One region of the Streptomyces sp. NPDC042100 genome, then DNA from elsewhere that is predicted to be linked to it. Evidence: riboswitches for the same ligand, from Rfam matches in the RefSeq annotation. Region 1 holds a riboswitch; the other holds the start of a gene.
The links. Region 1 has a riboswitch for S-adenosylmethionine ahead of thrC (threonine synthase). Riboswitches for the same ligand answer to the same signal wherever they lie in the genome.
Positions count from the first base shown of each region.

Region 2: it holds a riboswitch for S-adenosylmethionine, as region 1 does, so the genes downstream of both, ACZ6J5_RS13005 (aminotransferase class V-fold PLP-dependent enzyme) here and thrC (threonine synthase) in region 1, are expected to answer to the same signal.

Region 1 covers NZ_JBVJDK010000001.1:114,317-124,627, forward strand. The annotation lists gene ACZ6J5_RS00595 (KGGVGR-motif variant AAA ATPase) at 1-918, shown strand, start outside; gene ACZ6J5_RS00600 (alpha,alpha-trehalose-phosphate synthase (UDP-forming)) at 1,005-2,360, opposite strand; gene ACZ6J5_RS00605 (DUF11 domain-containing protein) at 2,423-3,829, opposite strand; gene ACZ6J5_RS00610 (glucosyl-3-phosphoglycerate synthase) at 3,868-4,809, opposite strand; SAM riboswitch class I at 4,931-5,074, shown strand; gene thrC (threonine synthase) at 5,068-6,378, shown strand; gene ACZ6J5_RS00620 (MoaD/ThiS family protein) at 6,394-6,669, shown strand; gene ACZ6J5_RS00625 (cold-shock protein) at 7,104-7,310, shown strand; gene groL (chaperonin GroEL) at 7,684-9,306, shown strand; gene ACZ6J5_RS00635 (Ig-like domain-containing protein) at 9,420-10,311, opposite strand, start outside.
Region 2 covers NZ_JBVJDK010000005.1:126,204-136,514, forward strand. The annotation lists gene qcrB (cytochrome bc1 complex cytochrome b subunit) at 1-1,522, shown strand, start outside; gene trpD (anthranilate phosphoribosyltransferase) at 1,652-2,716, shown strand; SAM riboswitch class IV at 2,800-2,916, shown strand; gene ACZ6J5_RS13005 (aminotransferase class V-fold PLP-dependent enzyme) at 3,100-4,509, shown strand; gene ACZ6J5_RS13010 (Lrp/AsnC family transcriptional regulator) at 4,605-4,886, opposite strand; gene ACZ6J5_RS13015 (rhomboid family intramembrane serine protease) at 4,883-5,617, opposite strand; gene ACZ6J5_RS13020 (hypothetical protein) at 5,782-6,024, shown strand; gene ACZ6J5_RS13025 (NYN domain-containing protein) at 6,068-7,459, shown strand; gene ACZ6J5_RS13030 (C40 family peptidase) at 7,716-8,744, shown strand; gene ACZ6J5_RS13035 (C40 family peptidase) at 8,981-9,997, shown strand; gene ACZ6J5_RS13040 (hypothetical protein) at 10,023-10,311, shown strand, end outside.

The sequences.
Region 1 (10,311 bases):
TTCTGGCGGGACGTCTGGTTGCGATGCATGGCCATGGCGATCGCAGGGCCTGTCCTCGAGAAGAACCCTGAGGAAGTCCTCTTCGACCGCTCCATGAAGCCGGCGTTGTTCGTGTTCGACGGCCTTGAGGACGTGTTCCAGGACTTGGATGGCGAGGCCAAGCGGGTCGCGCTAAGGGCTCTGTTCACCGAGATCCCCGACTGGTTGAGGACCTTCCGCGGCCGGCCGTTCGGCGCGGTCATCTTCGTCCGAGAGGACCTCGTGCGCTGGGCGGTCCGGCAGAACCTCGGGCAGTACCTTGACCGCTACGAGCCCTATGCCTTGAGGTGGGACAGCCAGGAGGCTCTCCGGCTGGCCTTGTGGGTGGCGTCCACCGCCGAGGCCGTCGAACGACCCGACGGCGACCTGATGGATCTGGGGAGTGACAAGGTCGTGGACGCCCTGGTGCCGCTGTGGGGCGTCAAGATGGGCCGGAAGAACTCGAGAGAGGCCCGTTCGGACAGGTGGGTCCCCGCAGCACTCGGGGACTTCAATGACCAGGTGCAGGCCCGGGACGTGGTGAGGTTCATCAGGGATGCCGCAGAGACGTCCAAGGGCGATCAAGATTGGCAGGACCGTCTGCTCGTGCCCAGCGCCATGCGACAGGCACTTGTCCGATGCAGCTCGGAGAAGCTGGAGGAACTACGGCAGGAGAACCCTTCGGTCGGTGGCCTTCTCGTCGATGTGGGGCGCTACGCGGACGACGTGGTCATGCCCTTCGCGGCCGAGGATGTCGGTCTCGACCCGAATGCCATCACCAAGCTGAGGGAAGCGGGCGCCCTCGACCGGGACACCGACGGTCTGTATCGGCTGCCCGAGATCTACCGGCACGGGTTGGGCTTCAGGACACGCGGTCGAGCACGCGTCGTACGTCCTTGAGACGGTGGCCGCTCCCCGAGGGGGCGGCCACCGCCGCTGTTGTGCCCCACGTCACCCTCTGTGCCGCCCGGGGACGTTTGTGTCCTTCAGGACTCACGCAACGCCGCCAGCTGGGCCAGGAACCAGGCGCGGGGCGGCAGGGCCGTCGATGCCGTCGCCAGGTGCTTGGTGCGTTCCGCGCGCTCCGGGGCCGGCATCGACAGGGCCTGGTGGAGGGCCTCGGCGGTGCCCGTCACGTCGTACGGGTTGACGGTGAGGGCGGCCTCGCGGAGCTCCTCGTAGGCGCCCGCCTCGCGGGACAGGACCAGGGCGCAGCCCTCGTCGGAGACGACCGGGATCTCCTTGGCGACCAGGTTCATGCCGTCGCGGACCGGGTTGACCAGGGCCACGTCGGCGAGGCGGTAGGCGGCGAGGGAGCGGGTGAAGTCGTCCTGGACGGAGACCAGGACGGGCTGCCAGTCGGGGGTGCCGTACTCCTCGTTGACCGCCTCGGCCAGCTCGGTCACCGAGGCGGTGTAGGCGCGGTAGACCTCCAGGTCCTGGCGGGAGGGGTAGGCGGAGGCCAGGTGGACGACCCGGCCGCGCCACTCGGGGTGGGCGGCGAGGAGCTCGCGGTAGGCGAGCAGGCCGCGCGGGATGTTCTTGGAGAGCTCGGTGCGGTCCACCCGGACGATGGTCTTCCGGCCGCCCGTCTCGGCGCGCAGCTCGGCCAGCCGCGCGTCGACCTCCGGGCGGTGCGCCAGCGCGCGCAGGTCGTCGGCGTCCACGCCCAGCGGATACGCCGCCACCCGGGGGGCCCGCGTCACGAAGGGGTCGGCCAGGAAGGCGTCGGCCCAGGCGCGGGTGTGGAAGCCCAGCTCGTCCGCGCCCGACATGCCCGCCACCAGCTCGTGGTGGACGTCGTCCGGGAGCATCGCCAGATAGCCGGGCGCCGCCCACGGGGTGTGGGTGAAGTGGGCGATCCGCAGGTCGGGGCGGAGCGCGCGGAGCAGACCGGGGACCAGCGCCAGGTGGTAGTCCTGGACGAGGACCGCCGCCCCGGGGTCCGCCGCCTGCGCGAGGGCTTCGGCGAAGGCCCGGTTGTACGCGCGGTAGGCGTCCCAGCGGCGGCGGAAGGCCGCGTCGAAGACGGGCTCGCGCGGGATGTCGTACAGGTGGTGGTGGAGGAACCACAGCACCGAGTTCGCGATGCCGTTGTACGCGTCGGCGTACACCTCCGGGTCGATGTCGAGCATCCGCACACCCGGCTCGGCGACCCCCCGGCGGACGGCCTCGCGGTCGCCGTCGCCGAGGGCGGCGCAGACCCACAGGCCGCCCTCCGAGGCGACGGCGCCCAGGCCCGCGACGAGCCCTCCGCCGCCGCGCCGGGTGTCCAGGGAGCCGTCGTCACGCACGGTGTACGAGACGGGGCCGCGGTTCGATGCCACGAGGACGGTAGCCATGGGGCGAACCTAGCCCGTCCGGTACACGCTCAAACGTACGGATTCCGGACGGGCGGGCCGGTTCAGTGTTCCCTGCGGCCCCGTACCGCCGCCCGCGCGACCAGTCCGGTCGCCGCCAGCGCCAGGCCCAGCGCGCCCAGCAGCCACAGCCGCTCCCCGCTCGCGCCGGTCTCCGCCATCGCGCCCCCGTGCGCGCCGGGGTGCGGGGCGGGCGGGGCGTGGCGGACGGGCGGGGCGGGCTTCGAGGTGGTCGGGGTCGGGTGGGGGGACGCGTGGGTCGGGCTCGGGGCCGGGGTCGGGCGGGCCGGCGGGCGCTGGACGAGCGAGGCCTTCAGGTCCGGCACCGGCACCGACAGGGCGAGCGCGGAGGGCACGTAGGTGTCGCCGCTGGTGGTGAAGGTGAGGCCGGCGGAGGTGGCGCCGGCCGGGATCGCGCCGGCGGGCAGGTCGAACGCCTCGGCGTCGATGCTCAGGTTGTTGACGAGCCTCGGGTTCACGGCCCCGTCGCCGGCGCTGACGAAGAAGTTCTTGGTGCTGCCGGTGTGCGGCTCGGTGACGTTGTGCCCGTCGACGAGGAAGCGGTCGCCAGGGGTGTTCCAGTCGCCCTCGTACGCGGTGACGCCGGCCCGCGCCTTGCCGCCGCCGCGGTAGAAGCCGTCGACGGTGACGGTGGTGGCCGGCGAGCTGGAGCGCTGGAGGACGTGGCCGCCGTAGACGTAGACGGCGCGCCGGTCGGGCGCGTGCTTCGGGTCCGGGGCCGGGTAGGCGTACACCAGCGTCAGCGACCAGCCGGCCACGCAGCCGCGCCCGCTGGGCGCCCAGATCCCGCCGACGGCGACCGGGGTGTCGCCCTTGGCGGTGGTGAACGCGGCGGTCACGTCCGCCTCGCCCGTGTAGTAGTGCGGGCCGTGGGTGTCGGCCGGGTCGGTGACCACGTGCTCGGGCGTCACCGGGGTGCCGGTGGCGGTGCCCGTGCCGGTGCCGACCCGGATCCTCGGGACGGTCGTCGCGGGGTCGCCGGGGGAGCGGTCGACGTCGGCGCCGGAGATGTCGCAGCGGGCGAGCGCGGCGCCGCTCGGGCCCCGGTACGTGCCGTCGTCGCCGCCCCAGAAGAGGCGCGCGTACGCCACCTTCGCGCCCGGCGGGATCACCACGTGACCCGTGCTGGAGCCGAAGCCGGCGCTCATGGCGGCCGTGTCGATCCGCTCCATGTCGAAGGTGTTGTTGTTGTCCGCGCCCTGCCCGGAGGCGGCGGTCGCGCAGCGCGCCGCCAGGTCCGCGGGGGCGGTGGGGCAGCCGATGACGGTGTTGCCGATGGTGATGAAGTCGCCGTAGAGGTCCGCCTCGTACCGCTTGCCGAAGGGCTCGACGACATCGGCGGCGGCCGGGGCGGCTCCCGCGAGGGAGAGCGGCCCGGCCAGCAGGACGAGGACCGTCAGCAGGATTCCCGTTTCATTTCTCGACCGCATGAAACGGGAATTTATGCAGAAATCATGACTATTCGGAGCTACGCCACGCGGCGCCGCGCGTACTCCGCGATCTCCGCCATCGGCGGGCGCTCCTCCGTGTCCACCGGGTACGTGTGCGGCTCGAAGCCCCGCTCGCCCCGCTCGAACTGGGTCAGCCAGGGCCGCACCAGGTGCCCCCGGGACAGCCGCAGCTGCGCCGTCCGGTAGATCGCCGCCGCCATCCGGCCCAGCGCCCGCCCGTCCTGGTGCCGGTGCTTGCGCACCCCCACGTCCACCTGCGCCAGGGCGTCCAGGCCCACCGTGTGCAGGGCGTCGACCAGCAGGCCCAGCTCCACTCCGTAACCGACCGGGAAGGGCAGCCGCTCAAGGAGAGAGCGCCGCGCCGCGTACTCGCCGCCCAGCGGCTGCACGAGGCCGGCCAGCTGCGGCCAGTGCAGATTGAGCAGCGGGCGCGCCACCAGCTCCGTCACCCGGCCGCCCTGACCAGGGGTGTCGCCGAGCGGGCGGTCGTACATCGCCTTCACGAAGTCCACGTCCGGGTCGGTGAGGAGCGGGCCGACGATGCCGGTCACGAAGTCCGCGGAGAAGTCCCTGAGGTCCGCGTCCACGAAGCAGACCACGTCCCCGGTCGTCACCATCAGTGACCGCCACAGGACCTCGCCCTTGCCGGGCACCGCCGGTATCCGGGGCAGGATCGTGTCGCGCGCCACCACCCGCGCGCCCGCCGCCGAGGCCACCTCCGCCGTGCGGTCCGTGGAGCCCGAGTCGATCACCACGAGCTCGTCGACCAGCGGAACGGCCTCGGTCATCAGCTCGCGGCGGATCACCGAGACGATCGCGCCGACCGTCGCCTCCTCGTTCAGCGCGGGCAGCACCACGCTGACCTTCGTGCCCCGCTTGGCGGCCAGGACGCGCTCCAGCGGGCGGTCGGCAACGGACCAGGACCGCCGGGCCAGCCAGCGCTCCACCTCTTCCAGCAACGTGATCTCCATCTCGCGGATCGGACGACCGTCTCCACCTTCGCAGCCTTCGGTTACAGTCTTGAACAACGCGGATCCCCGATGCATGTCGGGGTGCCGACCGCGTCTCACAATCGAATACCGCTCATCCAGAGGGGCAGAGGGAAACGGCCCGTTGAAGCCCCGGCAACCCTCCAGTCGGTTCTCGTCCTCCAGCGAGGCCACCGGCTAGGGAAGGTGCCAAATCCGTCTCATGGCGAAAAATTCGTCATGGGAAAGATGAGGAGAAAGGGCCTCGCCTCCATGGCTGTACAGACCGTCGCATCCGGAACCACCGTCGATCTCGGTCCCGCTTCCGGACTCTCCTGCCGCGAATGCGGTGAATCCTTCCCGCTCGGCCCGATCTTCGCCTGCGAACTGTGTTTCGGCCCGCTCGAAGTCGCGTACGAGCTGCCCGCCGGCGACCCGGAGGAGCTGCGCAAGCGCATCGAGGCCGGACCCGCCAGCATCTGGCGCTACGCCCCGCTGCTGCCCGTCCCGGCCGACGTCGCCGAGAAGCCCAACCTGAACCCCGGCTGGACCCCGCTGGTCAAGGCCGACAACCTCGCCCGCGAGCTCGGCGTCGAGCCCGGCAGGCTGTTCGTCAAGGACGACTCCGGCAACCCGACCCACTCCTTCAAGGACCGGGTCGTCGCCCAGGCCATCGAGGCCGCCCGCGCCTTCGGCTTCACCACCCTCTCCTGCTCCTCCACCGGCAACCTGGCCGGCGCCGTCGGCGCCGCCGCCGCCCGGGCCGGCTTCCGCTCCTGCGTCTTCATCCCGCACGACCTGGAGCAGGGCAAGGTCGTCATGGCCGGCGTCTACGGCGGCGACCTCGTCGCCATCGAGGGCAACTACGACGACGTCAACCGCTTCTGCTCGGAGCTCATCGGCGACCCGCTCGGCGAGGGCTGGGGCTTCGTGAACGTCAACCTGCGCCCGTACTACGGCGAGGGCTCCAAGACGCTCGCGTACGAGATCTGTGAGCAGCTCGGCTGGGTCATCCCGGACCAGCTCGTCATCCCGATCGCCTCCGGCTCCCAGCTCACCAAGATCGACAAGGGGCTCCAGGAGCTCATCAAGCTGGGCCTGGTCGAGGACAAGCCGTACAAGATCTTCGGCGCCCAGGCCGAGGGCTGCTCCCCGGTCTCCGCCGCCTTCAAGGCCGGCCACGACGTGGTGCGCCCCCAGAAGCCGAACACGATCGCCAAGTCCCTCGCGATCGGCAACCCGGCCGACGGCCCGTACGTGCTCGACATCGCCCGCCGCACCGGCGGCGCCGTGGAGGACGTGAACGACGAGCAGGTGGTCGACGCGATCAAGCTCCTCGCGCGCACCGAGGGCATCTTCGCCGAGACGGCGGGCGGCGTGACCGTCGGCGTCACCCGGAAGCTGGTCGAGAACGGTCTCATCGACCCCGCGCTGACGACGGTCGTCCTCAACACCGGCGACGGGCTCAAGACCCTGGACGCCGTTGCCGACAGCTCTCAGGCGACCGCCACCATCCGCCCGAGCCTGGACGCGTTCCGCGACGCGGGCCTGGCCCACTGAAAGGTCCGTGAACCCATGGCAGTGAACGTCCGCATCCCCACCATCCTGCGCACCTACACCGGCGGCGAGTCCGAGGTGAAGGCCGAGGGCGCGACCCTCGCCGAGGTCATCGCGGACCTGGAGAAGAACCACGCCGGCATCGCCGCCCGCGTCCTGGACGACCAGGGCAAGCTGCGCCGCTTCGTCAACGTGTACGTGAACGACGACGACGTGCGCTTCGAGCAGGGCCTGGAGACCGCCACGCCGGACGGCGCCGGTGTCTCGATCATCCCGGCGGTCGCCGGCGGCTGAGCCCGGCCGCCGAGTCCGGCGGCCGAGCCCGTACCTGGCTTTCCCGTCTTTCCCGTCTTTCCTGAATTGCCCCTTCCGCGCTAAGAAGCGGAGGGGGCAATTCTGCATGGTTGGAAGCGGTAGAGTTGGGGAAGTCCCCTCCGCTGCTCATGCCGGTCGCATATGAGAATGCGCCCGCGCACGACAAGAAGCAGCCAAAGCGCCCGTGCCTTGTGTACCTTCTGCGCGCTTTGCCCGGCCCGACTTGACCCGGAATTCAAGGGATTCTCCCCAATTCCCCTTTCGGGGGCGCCCAGAATTCTCGTCGGATTGACCTGTTGCAGAGGGCAGTTGGGCAGATACATTCAGCGGCGGTCGACGCGTTCCGGCGCAGGGTCTGACCCGGGTCCGCGAAGTGCGGTCCCGCGCAAGGGCCAGTAATAGGGGAGTTAGGCATGGCTCAGGGCACCGTCAAGTGGTTCAACGCGGAGAAGGGCTACGGCTTCATCGCGGTCGACGGTGGTGCGGATGTTTTCGTCCACTACAGCGCGATCCAGATGGACGGCTACCGCACCCTTGAAGAAGGGCAGCGGGTCGAGTTCGAGATCTCGCAGGGCCAGAAGGGTCCGCAGGCGGACATGGTCAAGCTCGCCACCGCCTGAGCGCGGCGCGATCGGCCACCGACGCACTTCCGTCGAGGGGCCCGTATCCGGAATCCGGGTACGGGCCCCTCGTCATGTCCCGCCGCGTCACGGTCGCGCCCCGGTGCCCCCGGTGCCCGCCGCGTGCGCCCGGCTCGCGCGCCGGGCGTGTGCCGCGCGGTGTGACCGATCCTCGGTAGTCGCTTGCACTCGCATGGGGCGAGTGCTAATCATTGGCGTTAGCACTCTGAAGGTGAGAGTGCTTACGAGGATCGGGCAGACGAGGTCCGCGGCCATGTGGGGCAAGGAACCACAGGGTGAGCGGGCCGTCCGTCGCGGGCGTCGGCACGGTCCAGGAGCGTTATCCACCCCATGTCCGGGAGGACCACTTCACATGGCCAAGATCATCGCGTTCGACGAGGAGGCCCGGCGCGGTCTCGAGCGCGGCATGAACCAGCTCGCTGACGCCGTCAAGGTCACCCTCGGCCCCAAGGGCCGCAACGTCGTCCTCGAGAAGAAGTGGGGCGCCCCCACGATCACCAACGATGGTGTCTCCATCGCCAAGGAGATCGAGCTCGAGGACCCGTACGAGAAGATCGGCGCCGAGCTGGTCAAGGAAGTCGCCAAGAAGACGGACGACGTCGCCGGCGACGGTACGACCACCGCCACCGTCCTCGCCCAGGCGCTCGTCCGCGAGGGCCTGCGCAACGTGGCCGCCGGTGCCAACCCGATGGCCCTCAAGCGCGGCATCGAGAAGGCCGTCGAGGCCGTCTCCGGCGCGCTCCTTGAGCAGGCGAAGGATGTCGAGACCAAGGAGCAGATCGCTTCCACGGCCTCCATCTCCGCCGCCGACACCCAGATCGGCGAGCTCATCGCCGAGGCGATGGACAAGGTCGGCAAGGAAGGCGTCATCACCGTCGAGGAGTCGCAGACCTTCGGTCTCGAGCTTGAGCTCACCGAGGGCATGCGCTTCGACAAGGGCTACATCTCGGCGTACTTCGCGACCGACATGGAGCGCATGGAGGCGGCCCTGGATGACCCGTACATCCTGATCGTCAACTCCAAGATCTCCTCCGTGAAGGACCTGCTCCCGCTCCTGGAGAAGGTCATGCAGTCGGGCAAGCCGCTGCTGATCATCGCCGAGGACGTCGAGGGCGAGGCCCTGTCGACCCTGGTCGTCAACAAGATCCGCGGCACCTTCAAGTCCGTCGCGGTCAAGGCCCCGGGCTTCGGCGACCGTCGCAAGGCCATGCTGAACGACATCGCCATCCTCACCGGCGGCACGGTCATCTCCGAGGAGGTCGGCCTCAAGCTGGAGAACGCGGGCCTCGACCTGCTGGGCCGCGCCCGCAAGGTCGTCATCACCAAGGACGAGACCACCATCGTCGACGGTGCCGGTGACAGCGAGCAGGTCGCCGGTCGCGTGAACCAGATCCGCGCCGAGATCGAGAACAGCGACTCGGACTACGACCGCGAGAAGCTCCAGGAGCGCCTCGCGAAGCTGGCCGGCGGCGTGGCCGTCATCAAGGCCGGCGCCGCGACCGAGGTCGAGCTCAAGGAGCGCAAGCACCGCATCGAGGACGCCGTGCGCAACGCGAAGGCGGCCGTCGAGGAGGGCATCGTCGCCGGTGGCGGCGTGGCCCTGCTGCAGGCCTCCGCGGTCTTCGAGAAGCTGGAGCTGGACGGCGACGAGGCCACCGGTGCCAACGCCGTCAAGCTGGCCCTGGAGGCCCCGCTCAAGCAGATCGCCGTCAACGGTGGTCTCGAGGGTGGCGTCGTCGTCGAGAAGGTGCGCAACCTCCCCGTCGGCCACGGCCTGAACGCCGCGACCGGTGAGTACGTGGACATGATCGCCGAGGGCATCATCGACCCGGCGAAGGTCACCCGCTCCGCGCTGCAGAACGCCGCCTCCATCGCGGCGCTGTTCCTCACCACCGAGGCCGTCATCGCCGACAAGCCGGAGAAGTCCGCCGCGCCCGCCGGTGGCGGTATGCCGGGCGGCGACATGGACTTCTGATCCTCCCGTAGGTGATCGGAGGATCGGCGGTTCACCGCTGAACGCCGAAGGGCGGCACCCCCCAGGGGGTGCCGCCCTTCAGTCGTTCCCGGACCGGAGTCCGAGGGACCCGGTCAGCGGACGTCGACGTAGTCCGCCACGCCCGAGGACTGGAAGTGCGCCGTGTCGGCCACGTAGACGAGGTTGTACACGCCGTCCACGGTCGCCTTGTGCTTCAGCGCGATGTTTCCGTTGGCCGCCGTGTTGCCCTTGGCGACCGTGACCCACTTCGAGGTGCCCTTGGCCCGGAACTGCAGCTGGAGCTGCTTCGAGGCCAGCGGCTTCCAGCCGCTCACGTTGTGCTGGAGGGTGCCCGTGACGGTCACCGTCGCGCCCTTGCGGACGGGCTCGGGGGCCGCGTTGACGTTCAGCACGCGGGTCTCGGTCCGGGTGACCCGGAACGGGGTGCTGACGGACTCCGCGTACTGGTCCGAGGTCACGTGGCGCAGCCGGAACCAGCCGCCCTTGTTCCACACGGCGATGCCGAAGGTGGAGCGGACGCTGGAGTAGAAGCTGGTCGAGCCGACCTGCTTCCAGCCGGTGCGGCCGTCGGGCGACTGCTCCAGCAGCACCGTCTGCGAGGACGAGGAGCCGGACCAGCGCTCGTACGGGGAGCGGAGCTGGCCGTAGACCGTGAGGCGCGCGTCCGCCCGGAGCGAGTAGCTCATGGTCGTGGTGCGCGAGTCGAGGGGCATGACCAGCGTGCCCTGGACCGGCGAGAAGGCCTGGAAGAGGTCGGCCGACTCGACGGTCCAGCCCTCGGCGTTCGGGCCGGCCGCGGCGATCAGCTTCGCCGTGTAGTAGCCGTCCGCGTCGGTCCGCACGGTCTGCGGGAACGGGGTGCTGGGCTGGTAGTAGTCGTGCGGCGCGCCGAGGGTCACCCGGAGCGGCTGGTCCGCGAGCGGGGCGCCGCCGTTCTCCGGGTCGGTGACCCGGCCGGTGATGGTGACCGTCTCGCCGCTGACC
Region 2 (10,311 bases), on a different contig from region 1:
GCGGAAGATCTTCCCGGACCACTGGTCCTTCATGCTGGGCGAGGTCTGCCTCTACAGCTTCCTCATCATCATCCTGACGGGCGTCTATCTGACGATGTTCTTCCACCCGTCGATGAACGAGGTGGAGTACGTCGGACCGTACGTCCCGCTCCAGGGACAGCTGATGTCCGAGGCGTTCAACTCGACCATGCACATCTCGTTCGAGGTGCGCGGTGGTCTGCTGATCCGGCAGATCCACCACTGGGCGGCGCTGATCTTCCTCGCGGCCATGTTCGTGCACATGATGCGCGTGTTCTTCACGGGCGCGTTCCGCAAGCCGCGTGAGATCAACTGGCTGTTCGGCTTCCTGCTGTTCTTCCTGGGCATGTTCACCGGCTTCACCGGTTACTCGCTCCCGGACGACCTGCTCTCCGGCACCGGTGTCCGCTTCATGCAGGGCGCGATCCTGTCCGTGCCTGTCGTCGGCACGTACCTGTCGATGTTCCTGTTCGGCGGGGAGTTCCCCGGCGGCGACTTCGTCGCCCGGTTCTACTCGGCGCACGTGCTGCTGCTGCCCGGCATCATGCTGGGTCTCGTGGTCGCGCACCTCATCCTGGTGTTCGTCCACAAGCACACGCACTTCGAGGGCCCCGGCCGTACGAACAAGAACGTCGTGGGCATGCCGCTGCTGCCCGTGTACATGGCGAAGGCCGGAGGCTTCTTCTTCCTGGTCTTCGGCGTCATCGCGGTCATCGCGGCGATCGCCTCGATCAACCCGATCTGGGCCCTCGGCCCGTACCGCCCGGACCAGGTGTCCACCGGCGCCCAGCCCGACTGGTACATGGGCTTCGCCGAGGGTCTGATCCGTGTCATGCCGGGCTGGGAGATCAACCTGTGGGGCCACACGCTGGTCCTCGGCGTGATGATCCCGCTGGCGATCTTCCCGGCGGTGCTCGGCGCCATCGCGGTCTACCCGTTCATCGAGTCCTGGATCACCGGCGACAAGCGCGAGCACCACATCGCGCAGCGCCCGCGCAACGCTCCGACGCGCACCGGCTTCGGTGTCGCCTGGATCACCGCGTACATGATCATGCTCGTCGGTGGCGGCAACGACCTCTGGGCCACGCACTTCCACCTGTCGATCAACTCGATCACCTGGTTCGTCCGGATCTTCTTCTTCCTCGGACCGGTCATCGCGTTCATCGTCACCAAGCGCATCTGCCTCGGCCTCCAGCGCCGGGACAAGGACAAGGTGCTGCACGGACGCGAGTCCGGCATCATCAAGCGCCTGCCGCACGGTGAGTTCGTCGAGGTCCACCAGCCGCTCAGCCAGGGTGAGCTGCACAAGCTCACGGCGCACGAGCAGTACGCGCCGGCGCAGCTGCCGCCGGCCGTCGACGAGAACGGCGTGGAGCGCAAGATCGGCGCGATGGAGAAGCTCCGGGTCAAGCTCAACAAGGGCTACTACGGCGGCGACAACCAGGTCGCCAAGCCCACCGCCGAGGAGTACAAGGAGATCACGAGCGGCCACGGCCACCACTGATCACCACTGACCTCCTGACCTAGGTCGCCACGGCGAGAGCCCCGTCCATTCGATGGACGGGGCTCTTTGCCGTGCCCGGGGCTCGATAGGGTGGGACGGCACCCACTTCGCTGATCACCAGGAGCTGCCATGAGCGCTGCGACCCCCGCTGGAGGACTCGACTCGGCGGGCCGCTCCTGGCCCGCCGTCCTGGACGGGCTGCTGAGCGGCCGGGACCAGAGCGCGGAGGACACCGCCTGGGCCATGGACCGGATCCTGCGGGGCGAGGCCACCGACGCCCAGATCGCCGGCTTCGTCGTGGCCCTGCGCGCCAAGGGCGAGACCGTGGACGAGATCACCGGTCTCGTCCGCACCATGTACGAGCACGCCAACACCATCGAGGTGCCCGGCCCGTCCGTGGACATCGTCGGCACCGGCGGCGACGGCGCCAAGACCGTCAACATCTCCACCATGTCGGCGATCGTGGTGGCCGGCACCGGCGCCAAGGTCGTCAAGCACGGCAACCGGGCCGCCTCCAGCGCCAGCGGCGCCTCCGACGTCCTGGAGAAGCTCGGCGTCAACCTGGAGCTCACCCCTCGCCGGGTGGCCGAGGTCGCCGAGGAGGCCGGCATCACCTTCTGCTTCGCCGTGAAGTTCCACCCGGCGCTGCGGCACGTGGCGATGGCCCGCAAGGAGCTGGGCATCCGCACGGTCTTCAACTTCCTGGGGCCGCTCACCAACCCCGCCCGGGTGCGGGCCCAGGCGACCGGCGTGGCCGACCCCCGGATGGCCCCGATCGTCGCCGGAGTGCTCGCCGAGCGCGGCTCCTCGGCGCTGGTCTTCCGAGGCGACGACGGGCTCGACGAGCTGACCACCACGGCCACCTCCCGGGTCTGGATCGTCCGGGACGGCACCGTCCGCGAGGAGTCCTTCGACCCCCGCGACGTCGGCATCGGCATCGTCCCCGTCGATGCCCTGCGCGGCGCCGACGCCTCGTACAACGCCGACGTGGCCCGCCGCCTGCTGGCCGGCGAGGCCGGTCCGGTCCGGGACGCGGTGCTGCTCAACTCGGCGGCGGCGCTCACCGCCCTCGCCCCCGGCACCGGCACCCTCGCCGAGCAGCTGTCCGAGGGCATCGCCCGGGCGGCCGAGTCCATCGACTCCGGCGCCGCCCGCCGCGCCCTGGAGCGCTGGATCACCGCCAGCAACGCCTGACCCGTGCCACCGCCACGCGACCCCGTTCCGAATGCCGGGACGGGGTTGCGTCGTCGTGATCGACTGGCATAGGTTCTGTGACAGGTCATGAGTGACAGCGAAAAAGCCCCGGCTCGCTGTCCGGCAACCCTCCGTCCGTGGCGGGGTGCCCCGGGTGAAGACCAGGCCGTATGTGCAGAAGCCTGCGGCAAGCGCGGACCCCTGCGCACAACCCTGGGGTCCTTGGTCCTCTAGGGAGCGTTGTCTCGTGAGCAAGCGAATGCGTTAGGGCCTCCGGCCCCCTTCTCGACCTCTTACACCCGTACGCGGCACCCCCTTCCTCGCGCTGCCCTGCGGGCCCCTTCACGCCTTTTCGCGCCCCTTTTCTGCCGGGAGATACCGTCATGTCCGCACGCCCGCACGCCGTCTCCGCCGTCTCCGGTCCCGCCCCCGCCGCCTCCGGCGAGTCCGCCGACCCCTGCTGCGCCGCCCCGCTGCCGGTCCTCGGCCGGGACGTCACCGTCCCGCTCGTCACCGGCGGCGAGGTCACCTACGCGGCGCTCGACTACGCCGCCAGCGCCCCGGCCCTCCAGCGCGTGTGGGACGACGTCGCCGCGTACGCCCCCTACTACGGCAGCGTCCACCGCGGCGCCGGCTACCTCTCCCAGCTCTCCACCGACCTCTTCGAGAACAGCCGCGCCACCGTCGCCGGGTTCCTCGACTGCCGCGCCGACGACCAGGTCGTCTTCACCCGCTCCACCACCGACTCGCTCAACCTGCTCGCCCAGGTGATCCCCGCCGGCTGCGAGGTCTTCGTCTTCGAGACCGAGCACCACGCCTCGCTGCTGCCCTGGCGCGACGCCCGGGTGACCTACCTGAACGCCCCGCGCACCCCGCGCGAGGCCGTCGAGACCCTGGAGCGCGCCCTCGCCGACCGCGACCCCTACGGCCCCGCCCTGGTCTGCGTCACCGGCGCCTCCAACGTCACCGGCGAGCTGTGGCCGGTGAAGGAGCTGGCCGCCGCCGCCCACGCGCACGGCGCCCGGATCGTCCTCGACGCCGCCCAGCTCGCCCCCCACCACCCCGTCTCCGTCCAGGAGCTGGACGTCGACTGGGTCGCCTTCTCCGGGCACAAGCTGTACGCGCCCTTCGGCTCCGGCGTGCTCGCCGGCCGCGCCGACTGGCTGCGCGACGCCGAGCCGTACCTCGCGGGCGGCGGCGCCTCCCGCAAGGTGGCCCGCCGGGCCGACGGCGGTGTGGACGTGGAGTGGCACACCACCGCGGCCCGGCACGAGGCCGGCTCGCCCAACGTCATCGGCGTCTACTCCATCGCCTCCGCCTGCAAGGCGCTCACCGAGGCCGGCTTCGACGAGCTCGTCGCCCGCGAGCGGCACCTGATCGCCACCGTCCGCGAGGGCCTGGCCGAGGTGCCCGAGGTGCGGGTGCTCTCCCTCTTCGGCGACGACGCCCCGCGCGTCGGCGTCATCTCCTTCGTGGTGGACGGCTGGAACAGCTCCCACTTCGCCGCCGCGCTCTCCGCCGAGTACGGCATCGGCGTCCGCGACGGCCTGTTCTGCGCCCACCCGCTGGTGCGCACCCTGCTCGGCAGCGACCCGCAGGACCCGGGCGAGTGCGGCGCCCCGGAGGCCGCCCCCGGCGAGCGCTCCCTCAACGCCATCCGGGTCAGCTTCGGCGCGGGCACGCCCGACGAGCACGTGGAGCGGTTCGTCGGCGCGGTCAAGGAGCTGGTGCGCGAGGGCGCCCAGTGGAAGTACCGCACCGAGGACGGCCGCTGCGTGCCCGACCGCGGCTGAGTTCCCATCCCCCGTACGAGTGAAGACGGGTGAAGCCGGCCTCTCCCCCGGGGGAGAGGCCGGCTTCACCGGGTGCGCCCGTCGGGGCCGGGGCCTCAGGACTCCAGGCCGATGGCGAACGCCGCGTCCAGGTCGTGCTGGGAGTAGGCGCGGAAGGCCACGTGGGTGTCGGTGCCCTCGACACCGGGGATCTTGCTGATCTTCCCGGGGATGACGTCGGCCAGGTCGTCGTGGCGCGGCACGCGGACCATGGCGATCAGGTCGTAGGTCCCCGTCACCGAGAAGACCTCGCTGACGCAGTCGATCGCGGCGATCGACTCGGCGATCTCGGGGATCCGGTCCACGCTGGTCTTGATGAGCACGATCGCGGTGATCACGGCTGGCTTTCTCCCTCGGTGGCCGCGGCTGGTGGCTTCACTTTAACGCCACCCCTGTACCGGGCCCACGCGTAGAGGAATCCGGCCGCGAAGCCCACCACGTGCGCCAGGTACGCCACCCCCGGCCCCGCCCCGGCCGCGCCGGCCGCCAGCCACTGGAGCACGAACCAGAAGACGAGCACGATCCAGGCGGGAAAGCGCAGCGGCAGGAAGAAGAGGAAGGGGAACAGGCTCGTCACCCGCGAGCGCGGGAAGAGGTAGAGGAAGGCCCCGAGCACCCCCGAGATCGCCCCCGAGGCCCCCACCAGGGTCTGCTCGTTGTCGGCGTGCGCCACCGCGTACCCCACCAGCGCCAGATAGCCGCAGCCCAGGTAGAACAGGGCGAACGCGGCCGGCCCCATCCGCTCCTCGGCCATCGCGCCGAAGACGTACAGGAACAGCATGTTCCCCAGCAGGTGCAGCCAGCTCCCGTGCACGAAGAGCGCGGTCAGCGGGGTGAACAGGGTCCCGGGCCGCCCGCTCGTCAGTTCGGCCGGGATCACCCCCCAGCGCTCGAAGTACGCGCTCTGCGCCGCGAGCAGCCCGTCGCCGGTGCCGTATCCCGGGTTGAGTCCCGACACCGGACTCAGCGCGAAGAGCAGCACGCACAGCGCGATCAGGCCGTACGTCACGGTCGGCCCGGTCCGGGTCCCCTGCCACGCGCCACGGGCCGCGCCCCGCCAGTCGATCATGGACAGATCATGGCGTACCGGGCCCGAACTGGACAGAGTGCCTCGCCGTGACACGGGGTACCCGGGAGGCCGTAGGGTAACGGGCAGATTCCGCAGTCCGACGGCGCACCGCGGTCCCCGTACAACCCCGGACATCCAGGGAAAGCCCAGAAAGAGGCGGCACGATGACGACGGTTCCCCTGCCGACCCCGGAGACCCGCTGGCGCTGCACGCTCTGCGGAAATCTGACCCGTTTCGACGTCACCCGGTCCTCCAAGGTCGTCGAGTACGTCCATCTGGACCTCGCCGGAGAGCCCAAGGTCGAGGAGCGCGAGGTGGTCAGTGAGACCATCGAGTCGGTCCGCTGCCGTTGGTGCAACGCGGTGGACCAGATCGAATTGGTGGACAGGCCGGGTTCCGCTTCCTGAGAAGCGGCCCGCGAGGGACGACAGGGAAGTGGGGTGACGGATCGTGGAGCAGCCCGCGCACGGTGAGGAACCGACGGGCACGCCGGACGGGGCTGCCGACGCCGCCGGATCCGCCGACGCCGCCGAGGCGCTCGACCGGCCGCTGCCCGAACCCGTACGGCGCAAGGTGGTCGCGCTGGTCGCCGACGCCTTCGGCGGGCTGACCGTCGGCGAGCTGCCCGCGCCGCTGCGCCAGTACGCCCGCTTCACCGCCTCCCGGCGCGCCAAGTTCGCCGGGAACGCGATGGCCGCGGCCCTGGAGAGCGACCCGCTGTTCCGGCAGCGGATCGGCGAGCGCTTCAAGGAGGCGCAGCCGGAGCTCGCGGGCGCCGTCGAGGCGGGCTCCCCGCCCGCCGCCGCCGACCCCGTCGACGTGGCCGCCGCGGCCTATGTGCTGCGCCCGGCCGGCTGGGGCAAGCTGGTCGCCGCCGCCGGCGAGGAGGCCGAGCGCGCCGACGCCGAGCGCGCCGACGAGGCCGGGCGGCGCGAACTGGAGCGGCTGCGCGAGGAGGTCGCCGGGGCCCGCGAGCGCGCCCGGACCGAGACCGAGCAGCTGCGCCACGAGCTGGAGACCGCCCGCAAGGAAGCCGAATCGCTTCACCGCAAGCTGCGCAGCGCCCAGAGCGACGTCAAGCGCGGCGAGGCGGCGCTGCGCCGGGTCCAGGCCGAGGCCGACGCGGCCCGCGCCGAGGCCGCCGCGCAGGTCTCCGCCGCCGAGAGCGAGAGCCGGCGCCTCAAGGCCCGGCTCGGCGAGGTCGAGTCGGCGCTGGAGGCCAGCCGCCGGGCCGCCCGCGAGGGGCGCTCGGTGGAGGACATGCGGCTGCGGCTGCTGCTGGACACCGTGCTCGACGCGGCCCAGGGGCTGCGCCGTGAGCTGGCCCTGCCCCCGGTCTCGATGCACCCCGCCGACACCGTGGACGCGGTGGAGCCGGGCCGGATGTCGCCGAAGGACATCGCCGCCCGCGCGCTCTCCGACACCGACCCCGCACTCCTGGACCAGCTCCTGGAACTGCCGCAGGCGCATCTGGTGGTGGACGGCTACAACGTCACCAAGACCGGCTATCCGACGATGCCGCTGGAGAAGCAGCGGCTGCGGCTGCTCGGCGGGCTGTCCGCCCTCGCGGCCCGCTCGGGCGCCGAGATCACCTGTGTCTTCGACGGGGCCGAGCTGGCTGCCCCGGTGCTGCTCGCGCCGCCGCGCGGGGTGCGGGTGCTGTTCTCCAAGCCGGGTGTCACGGCCGACGAGTTGATCCGCCAGCTGGTGCGGGCCGAGCCGCCGGGCCGTCCGGTGGTGGTGGTCTCCACCGACCGCGAGGTGGCCGACGGGGTCGCCAAGTCCGGTGCGCGGCCGGTCGCGTCCGCCTTGCTGCTGAAGCGGCTTTCGCGCCTCACGTGATGACTCGTAACTTCTGTGCCGGATGTCTTTTTTGTGATCCGCGCAGGGTCAAGTGACCATCACTGCCTGTGTGATGGGTGTGAATACTTTGTCGCGCGAGCGAGATTTTGCCTATCGGGATTTGAACTGATCACAAGATGGTCACTAGGGTCGGGGCTCGAACCTTCGCGCGGTTGATCACCCATCCGGGGTGGCGGCGAAGGGCCCGCCTGCCGCTCACCCGGTCGGCGGCTGAAGGAAGAAGGAGCTCGCCTTCGTGGCGTCCCACCGTCGTCCCAAGCAGCCGAGCCGCACCCGTGTGACCGTGCTCACCGCGACCGCCGGCCTCGCCGTCGCGATCACCGCTCAGAGCGGCGCCTCCGCCGCCCCCAAGCCGAAGATCGACGAGGTCAAGTCCAAGGTCGACAAGCTCTACCACGAGGCCGAAGAGGCCACCGAGCAGGCCAACCTGGCCGAGGAGCGCCGCGGCAAGCTCCACAAGGAGATCAGCGCCCTCCAGGACAAGGTGGCCCGAGGCCAGCAGGACCTCAACACCCTGCGCGGCCAGATCGGTTCGGTCGCCAGCGCCCAGTACCGCTCCGGCGGCATCGACCCGGCGCTCCAGCTCTTCCTCTCCGCCGACCCGGACACCTACCTCGACAAGGCGTCCGCGATCGACCAGCTCGGCGCCAAGCAGGCCGACGTGCTCCAGTCGATCCAGGCCAAGCAGCGGACGCTCGCCCAGCAGCGCACCGAGGCCGCGACCAAGCTGGCCGACCTCGAGGACGTCCGCAAGACGCTCAACGAGAAGAAGGACAAGTCCACGGCCAAGCTGGCCGAGGCCCGCAAGCTGCTCAACACGCTGACCGCCGCCGAGCGCTCCAAGATCCAGCAGGAGGAGCAGCGCGCCAGCCGCGCCGCCGGCGACCGCGTCGAGCTCGGCAACGAGGTGCCCGCCTCGCAGCGCGGCGCCGCCGCCCTCAGCGCCGCCGCCACCCAGATCGGCAAGCCGTACGCCCGAGGCGGCACCGGCCCCCAGTCGTACGACTGCTCCGGTCTGACCCAGTGGGCCTACCGCCAGGCCAACGTCTCGCTCACCCGCACCACCTACACCCAGCAGAACGACGGCGTGAAGATCGGCCGCAGCCAGCTCAAGCCGGGCGACCTGGTCTTCTTCAACGGCCTGTCGCACGTGGGCCTGTACGCGGGCAACAACACCATCCTGCACGCCCCGAAGCCGGGCGCCTACGTCCGCTACGAGTCGATGGACTACATGGGCACCTTCCAGTTCGGCGTCCGGATCTGACGCTCCGGCCGACCCGGCGGACCTGACGGGTCCGACCGGCCCGGCCGGTCCGACGCCACGGCACACGCCCTCCGAACGGGTGGTTCGCCGAATCCCGGACTGACGTGACGCCCCGCCGGTGACCTGTGGTCACGGGCGGGGCGTCACTGTGCGTGCCCGGCGGCTTCGTTGGACCCGGGGTGATCACCGGCTACTGTCTGCGGCGCCAGTCCGTCGAGCCGAACGGAGCCCGTTCCGTGGCGTCCCACCGACGACCCGCCAGGGTCACCGTCCTCACCGCAGCCGCGGCCACCGCGGCCACGGCGGCCCTCGGCGCCGTCCCCGCGCACGCCGACCCCGGCGGCGGGGCACCGGAGGCCACCCGGGCCACCGTCGACCGGCTCTTCGAGGAGGCCGAGAAGGCCACCGAGGGCTACAACCAGGCCGACGAGAAGGCCGACCGGCTCCGCAGGACCGTCTCGCTCGCCCAGGACGCCCTCGCCCGAGGCCAGGAGCGCGTCAACCGGATGCGCGGCGCCCTCGGTTCGGTCGCCGGGGCGCAGTACCGCTCCGGCGGCATCGACCCCGCCCTCGCCCTGCTGCTCTCCTCCAGCCCGGAGAGCTACCTCGACCGGGCCGCCGTGCTCGACCGGGTCACCGCCCGCCAGGGCGCCGCGCTCGCCGAACTCCGCCGCGAACTGCGCAAGCTGGCCCAGGAGCGGACCGAGGCCGGCCGCGCCCTCGCCGAACTGGAGCGCAGCCGCACCGAGGTGGCCCGGCACAAACGCACCGTCGAGGGGAAGCTGGCCGAGGCCCGCCGGGTGCTCGCCTCGCTCTCCGACGACGAACGCGCCGGCTACGAGCGGGCCTCCCGCTCCGGCCGCGAGTCCCTCGGCGCCGACCTCCCGCCGCTCGCCGACCTCGGGCCCTCCCGGGCCGCCGCCGCGGTGATCGCCGCGCGCAGCGCCGTCGGGATGCCGTACGTCTGGGGCGCCACCGGCCCCTCCGCCTTCGACTGCTCGGGCCTGATGGTCTGGTCGTACCGCAAGGCCGGGATCGCGCTGCCCCGCACCTCCTCCGCCCAGCGGTACGCGGGCCGCCGGATCCCGCTCTCTCAGGCGCAGCCCGGCGACCTCGTCACCTACCGCAGCGACGCCAGCCACGTGGCGATCTACGCCGGGAACGGGCAGGTCATCCACGCCCCGTACCCCGGCGCCCGGGTCCGCTACGACCCGGTCAACATGATGTCCCACGTCACCGTCACCCGGGTCTGAGCCGCCGCCCCGTACGATCGGGGGCGTGGCAGGTCAGGGAGGCGGCAGGGCGCGCGGCGCGGCCGGGTGTCTGGCGGCGGCCCTGCTGGTGCTGACCGGCTGCACCGCCCCGGCGCCCCCCGACCCCGCGCCCGGACAGATCCAGCGGCTGCTCGACCGGCACGCCCGGGCCCTCACCGACCACGACGAGGCCGCCTACCTCGCGGCCCTCGACCCCGCGCTCGCCCCGGCCGCCCGCACCGAGTTCGCCCGGCTCCGGGAGCTCCCGCTGAGCGGCTGGCGCTACCGGGTCACCGGTGTCGACCGGGGCGCCG